One region of the Rhodococcus sp. P4_F3_2 genome, then DNA from elsewhere that is predicted to be linked to it. Evidence: predicted binding sites of a transcription regulator. Region 1 holds the regulator's gene; each other region holds the start of a gene.
The links. The regulator LexA, encoded in region 1, represses DNA repair genes until DNA is damaged. The targets are predictions, from matches to a motif close to CGAACANNTGTTCG.

Region 1 (2,194 bases):
GGCTCTCACCGCAGGCACCGCCCTGCTGGCCGCTTGTCTCGTCATCGTCCTCGCACTGATCGTCCCGGCTACGAGAACGCGAAGTACCACAAAGCAATTCGAACAGGAGAAAGGAAGCCGAGATGTCGCACTCGTGGACCGAGGCTGAACTGACCAAGATCGGTGGTGCCGAGGAATTGCAGATCTCCTCGTACCGCCGCGACGGCACCGCAAGGCCGTACGTCACGATTTGGGTCGTCCGTGCCGACAACCAACTGTACGTGCGCTCGGCATACGGAACCGACAACCCGTGGTTCGTCCGAGCAACGGCAAGTGGAAGGGGCCGAATCCGCGCAGGAGGAATTGAGCGGGACGTGGCGTTCGAGTCCGCCGCACCGGATGCGCACTCGGCGATCGACTCCGCCTACCACACCAAGTACGACCGCTACGGCCCGCAGATCGTCGGCTCCGTCACCGGCCGCGCCGCCGCACCCAACACCATTCGACTTGTTCCGCTGACGCAGAACTGAACCGCCCCTTTCGATTCCGAGGAGACCTCATGGAAATCTTGAAGCCCCAGCCCACCAGCAAAGCACCCAGCGACTGGTTCACCGGCGACGTCTGGTGGGACGTCATCTACGCCGGCCAGGAGCCGTCGAGGATGCGCGCCAACATGGTTCGCTTTGCACCTTGTGCGCGAACCGACTGGCATTCCCACGCCCTCGGGCAGACCCTCCACATCGTCTCCGGGACCGCGCTGGTTCAAGCTCGCGGCGGCGAGATCGTCGAAGTTCACCCGGGCGAGACCATCTATACCCCGGCAGGAGAGGAACACTGGCACGGCGCGGCACCCGACCGTTTCATGACCCACCTTGCGCTGTGGGAAGGACCCGGCGAGGGAGGCACCGAAACGACATGGGGCGACAAAGTCACCGATGGGGAATACAACGGTCCCCGCGCCAACCATCGCTGAGACCGGACACCTCTCAGATACGTCGCATCACGGAAACAACCTTGCCCAAGATGGCCGCGCGATCGCCGTCGATGACGCTGTATGCGGGATTACGAGGCTCGAGGTACACGTGACCGTCGCGACGCCGGAGCACCTTCACGGTGGCCTCGCCGTCGATCATCGCGGCGACGATCTCGCCGGAATGGGCCTCGTCCTCGCGCCGCACCACGACGACGTCGCCATCGCAGATTGCTGCGTCGACCATCGACTCACCGCGCACCCGAAGTCCGAACACCGTGCCGGAGCCCACGAGCTCGCGAGGAAGCGCCAGCACCTCGTCGGCGTGCTCCTCCGCGAGGATCGGCGCGCCGGCCGCAATGTCACCGACGACCGGAACCGTCACCGTATTCGACGACGATTGCTCCTTCGCTCCCACGAGGAACGGCCGCACGTCCAACTGCCGAGCCATGGCCGCTCCTCGGCGGAGGAAGCCCTTTTCTTCGAGGCTCTTGAGGTGCTTGGATACCGTCGACGTCGAGCGCAGACCAACCGCGTCTCCGATCTGCCGCGTGCTCGGTGTGCACCCGTTGGCAGCCACGAGATCCCGGATGGTCATCAGAATCTGCTGCTGGCGGAGCGGCAGGGAGGAGGCGTCGAGGCCACCGAACATGTCGAGATCGTCGTAATCGGTCACGACGAGAATCGTAGTGAGGGGTCCCGACATCCAATCCAGGCAGCCGCAGCCTGCCAGAAACGGCACAGGCAGTTTGTTTCCCGAGTGGCGCATGGCACGCTGAGCTCATGGAGCCTCTCGAACCGATGCGCCCGGTCAGTGTTGCAGTCGACACGCGGACCAAGACTCCACTCTGGAAGATGGCGGTTCTCTATCCGGCAGTGACATCGGTGTTCATGTTTGCCGCACTCACCACCCGAACGGGAATTGGTCTTGTCGTCCTGGGACTGGTCATTTTCGCAGTCGGCGCGAGCACTTATGCGATGTCGGAGCGACGGATGCTTCGGGAGAACTCGGGGGTTCGAGTTCCATACTTCGCCGGACCTCCTGTCGCCCCGCGGCACGTCGATCTACTCGCGGCAGCAGGGATGCCCCTGCTTACGAGTGGAGCGGTGTTGACCGTCCGGGCATCCGTTACAGAACGTCCTTGGGTTTTCATATCGGTGTTCGTGATAGCGATGGCCCTGGCAATAACTGTCCCGATGGTTGTGCATAACGTGCGGGCCAAGCGGACAGAATCAGCCTGAGCA
Region 2 (2,194 bases), on a different contig from region 1:
CCGACGGCGTCCCACACCCCGGGAACGCACACCCACCATCCCGAACCGCCAACGCCCGCCGCTGCGGCACCGTCGCCGTTCTCGCTTCCTTACCGCAGTCGAGCGGAACACCGTTCTCATCCAACAAGATCCGGGTGACGGTGCAGTCGCACGCCAACATCCGCGCAGTGTCGATACTGATCGGGCCCTCCCAATCCGTCCACGCGAACCCGAGTTCCTCCGTGGACGGCAGGAGGTCTTTCAACGCCTGCAGGTCCGTCATGTCTTTCGCGGACGCGGTCACCGTGATGTGTGGTTTCACGCCGCCTTCGATCGGACCCAACCCCGCCCGCTCGTACCGGCGCAACAACTCGCAAAACCCGTCCGCACGCCGTAATGCCGGAGTACGCGTGTCTTTGACGCCGTCCTTCTCAGGCGTCGGCGCCGACAAACTCGACAACAACGTGATCAGACGGGCCCCGTTCACAGCATCCAGATCACCCTTCACAGTCACTCTGCCGTACAAGCCTTTCGAGGCGTAGAACTCATTCCGCTCCGAATCCTCGCCGACCGGGACCCCGTCCTCACGCTTGCCGTACTGCTTCTCGATCCGCCGAATCGCAGCCCGCACCGCATCACAATCCGCGATGTTCTTCGACGCCAACGACAACAAAATCCCGCGAGCCTTGTCCACATCCGCCAGGGTCATGTTCTTCGGTGGATGCAGACAAAACGACGCCACCTGACGCGCCTTCAACGCATCAACATCACCGCGATGAAACGCATCGCCCACAACAGGTTCGAGCATCAACAACCGCGCCAACCCGACCAGCAGACTGCACTCACCGATCTCCAGATTCGTCGAACCGTGCAACCACTGTGCGATCGCCCGAAAACCCTTCCCACCGAGAACCTCCCGGGAAAACATCTCCACGATCAGCAACACCATCCGCGACTGCAACTCGTGCCGGGCACGCACCAGATCGAGAACCTCACTCTTGAGGTCCTCGCCATCCAGTTGCCACGCTTCCCGACTGTCCATGCCGAAAGTTTAATCGAACAAAGTTTCGAACACAAGAGAATGTTGGATCGAAAATTGCTGCTATCAAATTGATTTCGACATTTCGGACAGTCGGTTATAGGCGGGTCACCGACGTAGTCCACGTGCGCCGACGAGTGCGAGCGCCACCATCAACCCGGAGCACAACAGCATCACGTCGGAATTGTCTGAGCCCCAGCACATTGTGTAATCGGCGTCGATCATGTTGCCGCCTGTCCCCGGCAAGCGCATGGGTCCAGCCGAGCACCAGGCCCAGGAGTGTCATCGCCAGCGTGATGGGAACGAAGACCACCAGGACCCGCAAGAAATGCCCTCGAACAAGGCTGGTGGATTCGCGAAGATCGACGAGTAGTGGAAGCGCCGGACACGACGGACACCGATTTGTTACTCATCGGTCTGATGTCGAGTGCGCCGCTGTTGTCCCGAGTCAGCGCCAGTGTTCAGCGCTTCCGGCGGCCGAAAAATATGCCGGCAGCCGAGATGACGATCAGCACCACAAGAACGACGACGATGTACGACCTGTCCGCGGCCGGTGCTACCGTTTCGCTTTCTTTGGTCACTCCATCAGTGAATGTACAGCTCATACCTGGAGGGAACCATCCCCAGAAGTCTGTAATTCCTACCCCCACCCTCTCTGCACGCTCAGGAAGGAGATAATTGAATCGTGACGGGATTCCATAATGATCGATGCACCAACTGGGTTGATGTTGGAGTCGCAAAGAAAATACGTCCAACAAGTAGACAATGGCTACTGCGATCAGTGATACCGCCATAGCCGCTTGACTCACTCGTAATAATCGCATTTTCACGACTTTCCCCCAACAGTCACGTCATCATGAGGTGACGATGGTGTTCGTTGCTGCGATCCACCGAATCCAGCCGTGCTCAAAATTGACCTGTCGACTTTGGGAGTCGCCGAACTCTCCTGACATCGGTAGTTCAATCGACCATCCTCGCAGCCCTGCCTCCCATAGGCAGCAAAGATAGCACCGTGGACACTTTCTCCGTGCCGAGAAACAATCGATCGTGAGATCGGGGAAGTGGTTACTGCTAGTCCGCGACAAACAGCTCGCTATTCTCATCGAATGGATCAGGCAGTGTCGAACTCGCAGGCAACGAGAAGGTCCGGTGCTCTTCGTTGGGTTGCATTGGTAA
Region 3 (2,194 bases), on a different contig from region 1:
CACCATCAGTTGGTGTTGCGGCGCAGTCCCGGTGCTCCGCCAGATCGCGGGCGTTGATGTGCACGTTCACGTGCGGGCGTTGGCCGCCATCGGTGCCAGTTTTGGCGCAGTCCAGGTAACGCCGGATCAGTTCGGTGAACCCGTCCGCGGTCCGCTTCGCTGCCGACCGAGAATCCGGGGTTCCATCGGGTGCCGGGGTGGGCATCGTCAGATTCGACAGGGCGGAGAGCAGCATTTCGCCGGTGAGGGCGTCGAAATCGCCGCGCACCACCACCCGGCCGTTCAACGTCGACGCGATCCGCAAGTCGTTCCGATCCACATCCTCGGCGGGTGGAATCTCATCGGACTCGAAGATTCGCTCCAAGGTCGCGATAACACTCCGCACCTTCGTGGTCGTCGCCTCCACTCCGGAAGCGGCAGCCAACAACAAATCGATGCACTTCGGTAGCGCTTCGTCAGGCATGCCCTTTGGTGGTGATTCGCAGAACGCCACGATCAACACGGCATGATCGAAGGAGCAGTCCCCGCAATCGAATCGGGCCGCCACTGCCGGAAACGGGCGTAGCGCTGCACCGAGGGCGGCGATCTTCTTCCCGTCCCGAACCTGCAGCATCGTGTTTGCCGCCAACCAGCAACCCACCCCGCGGCTGGCAATCACCTGATCATCAGGACGCATCGAGAGTTCGTCCACCACCGCCACACGAACAGCCTCGAGACGAAGAATCTCCGCACTCGCCTCGATAGCGGCAGCACGCAACTCAGAAGCAGACAGCTGCCACAGGCGTCCGCGCAACCCTACCGCAGAACCCGAAACCACGTCCGACAGATAGACACTCATTGAATCCCCCGATCCCCACCCAAAACAATACTCGAACACGCGTTCGAGTCAAGCGTCAATTTTGTTGGGCTGGGGTGTGTTGCTCGAGGTGGCAGATGAGACTGGTATGGCCGTGCGTCCTCGGGTCGATGAGAGAATGAAGCGTGCCTGATCGACCTGAGATTGTCTGTATTTGCGGCTCTGTGCGATTCGCTGAAGAGATGCGGGAGGCGAACCGCGACCTGACGTTCGCAGGCGTGATCGTCGTCGCGCCGGGCGAAGCAGACGAGGCGATCTCTGTCGAGCAGAAAACGCTGCTCGACGCGCTTCACCTGCGCAAGATCGACCTGGCTGATCGGGTGCTGGTCGTCAACCCACGCGGATACATTGGCGAGTCCACGCGCCGAGAGATCGCGTACGCGCGCGCCACCGGCAAACCAGTGTCGTTCACGGCGCCGTTTGATCAGTAAGCGCCTCGTTGGTGCAGGCGGCAAGAAAGGATCCCAGGCAGAGTTGCGAGTGTTGCAGGAGAGTCGGTGGAGCGCGCTCCCGTCCGGAACCGCCACGCAGTCGGTTCGAACACCGTGCGCCGATCTACGGGCGGTTGACCGGTCGCCTTCACCTTCGGGAGCAACGGACCGATCACCTCCCCCGCCTCATCCGAAATCGCATCACGCAAAACGCATAAACACTCGTCCGTGAACTACCGGATCAGGATTGGCAACACGCTCTAAGCGCGAATGCCGTCGAGGTCGTGGACCACGTCGCAGCAGGCGCCGAGCAATTCGCGATCATGGCTGATGAGTAATACGCCGACGCCGGTTTCGGTGGCGCGACTCTCGATCAACCGAATGAGCGCGGCCGTCGTGGCGGCGTCGAGCATCGCCGTCGCCTCGTCACAGATGAGGTATTTCGGTTGTTGCGCCAGCGATCTCGCTAGACAGGCGCGCTGCAGTTGGCCGTCGCTCACCTGGTGGGGTCTACGGGACAAGAGATCGGGAGTGAGGCCCACTTCTGCTGCCAGTGCGACCACATCGATTGTCCTACCGGCAATATCGCCGGGTTGACCGATGATCGAGGCGAGCGTCTGCCGAGGGTCGGTTGATGCGCGAGGTGACTGAAACAGCATGGCCACCGTCCCGCGCAGTGCCGCGGATACCGAGAATTTGGTACCCACGACGGGTGATCCGTCGATTCGCACCTCGCCTGACCACGGTGAATCCAACGAGGCGAGAATCCTTGCAAGTGTTGATTTTCCGGTGCCAGAAGGCCCGGTCAGGCCGATCAGCCTTCCCGGCGGAATTTCGAGCGAGACGTTCTCGAGCACCGGTCGGTTCCGGTGGTAACCGCTGGTGATTCCCAGAGCTTGCAGACTCA
Region 4 (2,194 bases), on a different contig from region 1:
TTGACCGCTGCGGTCAACGGGTCCGATTCGAGCGCGTCGAAAATCGCATTGAGAGCGTAGGACGGGACATGAATATTCCCGTGATCGAACGGATTGGACTCCGGTTGCGGCGAACGGTCCACTATCTCGACCTTGACTTCCAACTGCACGTTGTCGGTCCCCGCGCCGAATTCCTCCTCGTGTAGGTGTTCGAATGCCGTTGTGCGATTTCCGAAGGGTTCCGGAAGTTGTTGTCCCACATGCATAGCGTTGAGGGCCGGGCGAACCCAGTCCCTGTCGGCCAATCCCGCATACTCATACGCCTGCACAGCGGCCCAAAACGCGAGTCGACGAAGAGTCGGGACGTTCATGCGGACGACCGCTTCGGCAAGTGGTCGGTCCATACGAGCTATGTCTTTGCCGGACTGGAATCGTTCGAGTTGAGGCATCGGATCTCCTCCCCACTCCTGCCGCTCTCGTTCAGCAGCTTCGGCGCGGAGGTCACTGATTTGCACAAACCTGGACGGCTCGCCGTTCTCGCCGTCAATCGTTATCCATGTCGACTCGATGTCCCGCTGTGCACGAGGAATCGGTTCAGGTATCGGTTCGTCCACCGGAACGCCATATCCCGGCATGTCCCACTGCAGCGATGGCCGCACCTCGTCGCCGCCTGAAGGCCACATACGCACCCGCCAAACATCTCCGGGTTCTGTCGATCCGGGCCAGCCGTAGTTCACAAAACCGCGGCCGGCAATCTCGACCAGATATGACCCCTCCGGTACATCAAAGACAATGAACTCCCCACCCGGAGGTGAATCAAAGCTAATTGACCCCTGCGGACCAACCTTCAGAAACGACTCACTGACCTGCTGCCATTTCTGGCGGTCGGATGCGGGTCGGGAGGACCAGACTTCGACCGTTGCATGCATGTCGAAGTTGTTCTGGTGCGGGCTCAGGACAATCACAATTGTGCCGTCACTGTACGCAGGGCGCGAAGCCATCGCGAGTTCGAGCAGGTCCGTTTCCCTCCCGAAACCGTCATCGTCGCCGTATATGTAAAACTGTCCATAGTCCATGAAGAGCACAAGCGACTGTTCACTGAGTTTCACCGCGTGTCTGCCATATGCCGATACTTACACAGTGGCACGACAACATGTCCGAGTTGCGAATGGACAGGATCGAAAATGCAAGCACAATAAGCATTTCGGCCGATTCGGACTATTCCGACTGATTTGAGAATTCAGTTTATATCGAACACACATTCGAATAGAATGGATGCATGTTCAACCCGACAACAGAGCTCTTCGGTATCTCAGCGCAGCTGACCGGTACCGAAACTGATTGTGCGCTGGTTGATCTCATGACAGATCTGCACGCATGTGAGGCGATGCTGGTCGAACGCAAGCTCGCTGTGATTGCCGAGTTCTTTTCGCGGCGAAGCTCAGAGCATGCCGCCAGTGGTGCGTGGTCGTCGACCGCACACGAGTTGGCTGAATCGGAAGTCGGTGCGTCACTGACGATGGGCCGCGCGGCTGCAGGCAAGCTGATCGGGTTGGGGTTCTCGTTGAAGACTCGTTTGCATCGCACTCGAGCGGCGATGGCGCGTGGCGAGTTGGATCTGTACCGAGTTGGTTTGATCGATTCCGCGACCGCGAACGTGAAAGACGAATTGATCGACGAGGTGGAACGACTACTGCTCGCGCAGGTTCTCGCCCCACCAGTAGCCGGCGGAACGGGCTTGACGGGAAGGCGACTGACAGCGGCGATCGATCGGATCGTGGCGATGGTGGACCCGGAAGGTATGCGAGAACGTCGACGCCGCGCTCTCACCGATCGCTTCGTCGGGGTCAGCGCTGCCGAGGACGGGATGGCAAAGATCTTGGGAAGCATTCCGGCAGAGCAGGCTCGGGCATTCGACGGCCGACTACGCGAGTTGGCAATGTCGGTATGCCGAAACGACTCTCGAACATACGAGCAGCGACGAGCCGACGCGCTCTTCGAGTTGACCAACGGATCACCGTTCTTGCCGTGCAACTGTGACCGAGATGATTGCCCGCAGGATCGTAGCGGTGGTGTTGTCGTTCGTCGGCCCGTGGTTCACGTCGTGATGACTGATTCCACTCTGCGCGGAGGCGGCGAGCCCGCTCACCTCGACGGGTACGGGGTGATCAGCGCTGAGCATGCTCGCGACATCGCCCAAGACGCCGTAATTCGA

Region 2: the regulator LexA is predicted to act here: its motif matches at 1,036-1,049, upstream of AC1DWA_RS10830 (HNH endonuclease signature motif containing protein).
Region 3: the regulator LexA is predicted to act here: its motif matches at 871-884, upstream of AC1DWA_RS03470 (HNH endonuclease signature motif containing protein).
Region 4: the regulator LexA is predicted to act here: its motif matches at 1,231-1,244, upstream of AC1DWA_RS00355 (DUF222 domain-containing protein).

What each region holds. Positions count from the first base shown of each region.
Region 1 is NZ_JBFUJN010000013.1:63,918-66,111, reverse strand. Features, by position in the region: gene AC1DWA_RS16075 (MFS transporter) at 1-148, shown strand, start outside; gene AC1DWA_RS16070 (DUF2255 family protein) at 123-509, shown strand; gene AC1DWA_RS16065 ((R)-mandelonitrile lyase) at 539-952, shown strand; gene lexA (transcriptional repressor LexA) at 966-1,655, opposite strand; gene AC1DWA_RS16055 (hypothetical protein) at 1,733-2,191, shown strand.
Region 2 is NZ_JBFUJN010000008.1:114,373-116,566, forward strand. Features, by position in the region: gene AC1DWA_RS10830 (HNH endonuclease signature motif containing protein) at 1-1,021, opposite strand, end outside; gene AC1DWA_RS10835 (hypothetical protein) at 2,125-2,194, shown strand, end outside.
Region 3 is NZ_JBFUJN010000002.1:170,290-172,483, forward strand. Features, by position in the region: gene AC1DWA_RS03470 (HNH endonuclease signature motif containing protein) at 1-838, opposite strand, end outside; gene AC1DWA_RS03475 (hypothetical protein) at 1,039-1,287, shown strand; gene AC1DWA_RS03480 (ABC transporter ATP-binding protein) at 1,548-2,194, opposite strand, start outside.
Region 4 is NZ_JBFUJN010000001.1:72,671-74,864, reverse strand. Features, by position in the region: gene AC1DWA_RS00360 (hypothetical protein) at 1-428, opposite strand, end outside; gene AC1DWA_RS00355 (DUF222 domain-containing protein) at 1,259-2,194, shown strand, end outside.